Regions from separate parts of the Clostridium sp. DL-VIII genome, predicted to be linked through region 1. Evidence: riboswitches for the same ligand, from Rfam matches in the RefSeq annotation. Region 1 holds a riboswitch; the other holds the start of a gene.

What was found. A riboswitch is a leader RNA that binds a small molecule or an ion and turns the genes downstream of it on or off. The one in region 1 is predicted to bind cyclic di-GMP.
Region 2: linked by a shared signal. The riboswitch ahead of CDLVIII_RS08400 (sugar transferase) and the one ahead of CDLVIII_RS23965 (A24 family peptidase) in region 1 are both predicted to bind cyclic di-GMP.

The regions. Positions count from the first base shown of each region.
Region 1 covers NZ_CM001240.1:5,226,485-5,229,707, forward strand. Annotated here, with positions in the region: gene CDLVIII_RS23960 (GspE/PulE family protein) at 1-1,082, opposite strand, end outside; gene CDLVIII_RS23965 (A24 family peptidase) at 1,202-1,954, opposite strand; cyclic di-GMP riboswitch class II at 2,145-2,226, opposite strand; gene CDLVIII_RS23970 (PilT/PilU family type 4a pilus ATPase) at 2,428-3,223, opposite strand, start outside.
Region 2 covers NZ_CM001240.1:1,836,329-1,839,551, forward strand. Annotated here, with positions in the region: gene CDLVIII_RS08395 (Rpn family recombination-promoting nuclease/putative transposase) at 30-950, shown strand; cyclic di-GMP riboswitch class II at 1,197-1,281, shown strand; gene CDLVIII_RS08400 (sugar transferase) at 1,424-2,089, shown strand; gene CDLVIII_RS08405 (hypothetical protein) at 2,202-2,510, opposite strand; gene CDLVIII_RS08410 (VanZ family protein) at 2,819-3,223, shown strand, end outside.

The DNA.
Region 1 (3,223 bases):
ACTTGATTTATTCCATTCATTGTATATTCAACCGGATCTTCTACTGTGATTATATTTACACTGCTAGAGTTCAATTCATTTAATATAGAATATAGAGTTGTAGATTTTCCACTTCCTGTTGGTCCTGTAACCAAAATTATTCCATGAGGATTTGATACTATTCTATTCAATTTATTTATATTATCATCACTCATTCCCAGTTGTTTTTTATCTAATACAGATCCTCCTGTATTTAGAATTCTTATAACAATCTTTTCACCATTAACTACTGGAAGTATAGAAACTCTAAGGTCTATTTCCATACCATCAACATTAACCATTATTCTTCCGTCTTGTGGTATTCTTTTTTCTGCTATATTAAGTCCTGCAAGTATCTTTATTCTTGTAACTAGCGGTCCCAAACTTTCTATTCCTAGAGTATTTACCGTTTGGAGCTTTCCGTCTATTCTATATCTTATTCTTATTTCATGCTCAAATGGTTCTATATGAATATCAGATGTTTTCATCTCTATTGAATTCTTAAAAAGGTAATCAACCATCTTTACAACTGGTGCACTATTAACTTCATTCATTTCATCTACTGCTTTAATGCTTTTGCTTGTTTTAGTGCTTTCTTTAGAAAGTTGCATGGCTGCATTATTAACTTGTTGACTGCTATAGTATATACCTATAAATTTTTTAATATCGTCTTTTTTAGAGATAAAGGATTCTATTTCAAACCCTGTAGATATTGCAACATCATCAATTGCGAAAATGTTTAATGGATCTGCGAGAGCAATTTTAATTCTATTATTATCAAAACCAAAAGGAATTAAGATATATTTGTCGCATAAATTTTGTGGTATTAACGTTATTGCTTTTCTATCAAAATTTATCAAATTTAAATCTACTTTTTTAATTCCTGTTTGCTGCTCTATTGCCTCTATTATGTCTTCTTCTGTGATTATCTTACTTTCTACTAATATTTCTCCAAGCTTCTTACCTAAGGCTTTCTGAGATTTTAACGCTTCTTGTAGTTGATATCCTGTAATTTTGCCTGCATTTACCAGAATATTTCCCAATCTTCTTTTTTCAGTTGCCATTTTGGGTCGTACCTTTCTTTTCTATTTACAAAATTTTTTTCCTAATGTTTATAAGTTGAAATTTTTTCTAATATTTTTCAATCATGTAAGTGTTAAGAAAGTGAATATTATGTTACATTTTACTCAAAAAAACTCCAATAACTTTTTAATATTTCAACGCCCCACAGCATAGAAATCAAACTTCCAACTGCTATAAATGGCCCAAACGCTATCTTTTCCTTTGCTTTTTTTAATTTTAGTAATAATATAACTATTCCTATGCCCCCACCTATTATTATTGCTAAAAATAATCCAATTAAAATCCCTTTAACTCCTAGGAATAATCCACAAATAGCTGCTATTTCAATATCACCTTCACCCATTCCTTTAGTTAAAAATACTATTAAACCTATGATGACGAATCCTATTGCTCCACCTAAAATCAAGTCAAGAATTCCATTTTTATAAACAACAGCTTGAATTATTATAAATACACATGCCATAATGCCACCAAAAAGTGTTGTACTTGTATAAACAAATTGAGTATCATAATCTATCATTCCAATTACAATTAAAATTGATGCTAATATGCAATACTTTAATGTAATTAAGGTTAATCCAAATTTAAAATATATTAGTAAATATAATACTGCATTAAGAATTTCTATAAGAGGATATCTTACTGATATTTTCTCCTTGCAATATCTACACTTTCCTCCAAGAAAAAGATAGCTGATTACCGGAATCAAATCTAAAGACATTAATTTGTGATTACAGTTTGTACAATGTGACGGTGGAAACGCAATTGATTGTTCCATCGGGATTCTATAAATACATACATTCAAAAAACTTCCTATAACCAATCCTAAAACAGCTATGAAGACAACTTCCAATCTATCACCTCTCCTTTTTACCATTTTTTAAAATATTATGTAATATTTTCATATTTATATTTTATACTTTAAATTACATTTTTTCAATATTTTTGATATTGTTTTGAATTTAAATATTATTTATCAATAAATAATATCTCTTTAAATGCTTACTTCCACTTTTGCGCAAAAAAATACCGACCTTAATAAAAAACAAAGGCCGGTTGCACTACTAACTCCTCATATATAAAGTGCCCAAAATAAATATATGAATCATTGTTTCCATATTGATTTCTTATAAATAATAATATTTACAAATTTCAATAATTATTTAATTTTATATATATTTACCAATATTATAGCAATTTCTTATAAATTATATTTTATAATTATATATAAAATATAATTTATTTACATATTACCATATTATATCTAATCATTCCATAATTTCTATAGATTTTTACTAAAATTTAACTCAAACTTATATATTATATCTACCTATCATTTTGTACCCACTTTTCATACTCTTGTCTGGATATAAAATTGTCATTTACAAGCCTTCTTAAATCCATCTCTATTGTCTGCATTCCAAACTTAGAACCCATTTGAATGAAGCTATTTATTTGTTCATAGTTTCCTTCTCTAATTAAATTTCTTATGCTAGGAGTACACACCATTATTTCCATTGCTGCAACTCTACCTACTCCCGATGCATTAGGTAATAAAATTTGAGAAACAACTCCCTTTAATAGCGACGATAACTGAATCTTCACTTCATTTTGATGTCCAGCTTCAAAAGAGTTTATAATTCTATATATACTGTTAGCTGCCCCCATGTTATGTAAAGTCGAAAAAACTAAATGTCCAGTTTGGGCTGCCCTTAAAGCTATTTCTATTGTTTCTGGATCTCTCATTTCTCCAACTAATATAACATCTGGGTCTTGTCTAAGTGCTGCTCTTAATCCATCTGCATAACTCTTAGTGTCCTGCCCAATTTCTCTTTGGTTTACCATAGATCTATTGTTCTCATATATATATTCAATTGGTTCTTCTAAAGTTATTATATGTTTTTCTTTACTCATATTTATTTCATTAACCATTGCTGCAAGAGTAGTACTTTTCCCTGATCCTGTTGGTCCAGTAACTAACACTAGTCCATCACTTAATTCCGTGAATTTTTTAAGAGCAGGAGCCATTGTTAAATCTTTTAGTTTAGGTATAGTCTCTTTAATTACTCTAAGACATATAGAATATCCTTCCCTGCACTTATAAGCATTTACTCTGAAATTA
Region 2 (3,223 bases), 3.1 Mb from region 1:
TATTATGAATTAGAAAGGGAGTGAAGCTTGTGTGTAGATTGAATCCAAAGGTTGATTTTGCATTTAAAAAGCTATTTGGAAGTGAAGAAAATAAAGATATTTTAATTTCATTCATAAACTCAATGCTGTCAGAAGATCAGCAGATAAAAGATGTATACCTTAAAAACCCTTATAATATAGCAAATTATAAGGAAGATAAAATGAGTATACTAGATATAAAAGGAGTAGATGAAAGAGGAATTTGGTATGATATAGAAATGCAGCTTTCAGAGCAGCTCTTTTATGAGAAGAGAGCATTTTATTACTGGGCAAAGGTATATTCAGATCAGTTAGAAGGCGGATATAATTATGATAAGCTGAGAAAAACAATATCTATAAATATATTGGATTTTGATTATTTAGACGAAGATGATTTTCATAACGTATATAAAGTTTATAATCAGAAAAGTAAAAAAGAGTTATCAACTGTATTTGAAATGCATTTTGTGGAATTAAATAAATTTAAAAAGGATTTTAAAGATGTAAAAACAGCATTAGATAGATGGATTGTTTTTTTGAATAGAGCATACGAACTTGAAAAAAATAGAATTCCAGAAGAATTAGCAGTAGATGAAGCTGTAAAGAAAGCAGTTGAAAAACTTGATGTTATGTACTTAGATAGAGAAGAAAGAGAAATATATGAAAATGATTTGAAAAGACTAAGAGATTACATAGCGGAAATGAAAACAGCTGAAGAAAAAGGAATGCAAAAAGGGATAGAACAAGGAATACAACAAGGTCTACAAAAAGGAATAGAACAAGGTATACAAAAAGGTATAGAACAAGGTATGCAGGATGGAGAAAAGAAAAAAGCTTTTGAAATAGCTGAAAATTTATTAGATGTATTAGATAACGAAACTATAGCAATTAAAACTGGATTGTCTATTGATGAAATAGAAAAGTTAAGATAAATTTTTAGCAGATTAGTAACAAGCTTCTGACTGGTATTTAAAAAGATATTTTAGAAGTACAAAAAAATTAATATTTTTTTGTAGTTCTGAATATATTAACATGTGAGTATATATATGGTAAAATAGCCTTGGTAAATAATTAATATTAAGTATGATTTAATAGGTCATAATCATACAGATAAATAAATTATAAATTTTACGTATGTATAGAATAATTATTTACATAAGCGAAAATCTAATATGACTTTTTATTAAGGAAACTATGATCCATATATTTTATTTTGGGCACTTTATATATGGTGAGTTAGCAGTGCAACCGACCTTTATGATTTATATATAAAGGTCGGTTTCTTAGCGTGTAAAAAAAATTAGTCATTTTTTGATTATGCCTTATTAGTTAAGGAAATAAGCGCTATGGTATTAGCTTTTATTGTGATCATTTAATAATGCTTTTATAAGGGGGAGAGAATAATATGCAGCAACTACAAGTTAATAGGGAGGAGATTTTACTTGAAGAACAGCTGGGAAATAGCTGGATTTTATATGATTTTGTTAAGAGAATCATAGATGTCATATGTTCAGCAATTGGACTTATAATTTTAAGTCCAGTACTTTTAATTGTAGCTATTTTGATAAAAGCTGAATCATCAGGCAGTTCTATCTTTTCTCAAGAGAGAGTTGGGAAGGATGGAAAAAGTTTTAAGATGTATAAATTTAGGTCAATGGTAACAAATGCAGAAGAACTAAAGGACAAGTTAAGAGAGAAGAATGAGATGAGTGGACCGATGTTTAAGCTTAAAGATGATCCTAGGGTTACAAAAGTAGGTAAGTTTATAAGAAAGACAAGCATAGATGAGCTGCCACAGTTATTTAATATATTAAAAGGAGATATGAGTTTAGTAGGACCGAGGCCATCTCTTCCAAAAGAAGTTATGTGCTTTGAAGATTGGATGCTTAAAAGATTAAAAGTTAAACCAGGTCTAACCTGTTATTGGCAGGTATCTGGCCGAAGTGATATTGACTTTGAAGATTGGATGAGGTTAGACATTAAATATGTTAGGGAAAGAAATATTTTGATTGATGTAATTTTAATCATAAAGACATTTGGGGTGCTTTTTGGCGATGAGCATGCAAGATAGAAGAAAATAATGCTTTGTAAAAGAAAAACCATAGAGAAACTTAAATCTCTATGGTTTTTCTAATTATTTAGATGAAGATGAGTTTTATAATGTGCATAAGTTTTGGTATTTATTATCTTGATTTTTTCCATTCGTAGCTCATTTCTAGATAGTCTCCATTTCGATCATAGCCAAGTATGTTAAAGCCATTTCTGTTATATCCATCTTTATCAAAGCCGGCACTGTTAAAGCCATCTTTATCATATCCGTTTTTATCATATCCTTCTCTACTGTACCCTTCGCTATTGAAAAATGTGCCGTTTTTATGAAGCCCATTCTTGTTAAAACCACGTTCATCATATAGTGTTCCGTTTTTATGAAATCCCTTTGAATCAAACCCGTATTCATCATACTTCTTTTTTAATATGTTAAAAAAGTGCATAAAGCCACCTCCTAATTATTCAAGGTACTAACTAAATTATACCAGAAATTTTTTCCATATTAATACATATTTTAAAAATAATAAAAAAATTCCTTAATTTAGATATTAATTTTATTTATAAAAATAAAGAAAATATTCATATTGATTAACTGAGTATGACAATTTTATTAAATTAATGTTTTTAACATAATTTTTGGTTTTAAGTAATAAGGTCATGGGGTATAATAGTATACAAATCTATTTTGTAGTAAATGTAAAAGATAAAATTGAAAAAATTATGACGTAAAGAAATTAGAGAGGTAATTAAAATGAAGAAAATTACTATAATTTTATGCTTGTTTTGGATGGGATTTATATTCTATATGTCAAGTAATAATGGACAGATTTCTCATGGTCAAAGCACTAAAGTGGTTAAAATAATTGAAAATGCTAAATCAAAAATAGAAACTGAAACTCAAGATAAGAATACAAGTGAGATAAAGGCAGATAAAAGTGCTGATAATGAGCAAAAGGCAAATGGAGATACAGGAACAGGAAACGGGGTACAAGCTAATAAAAATACAACTAATTTACAATCAGCAAAGTTAGAGGAATTGGATCATATAGTTAGAAAGAATGCTCATGGATTTTTATATATGACATTAGCTGTTTTTGTAAGCAGCACGATATTTTCTTTCAACAAAAAAGGGAAAGATGCTGTGATTTATATACTA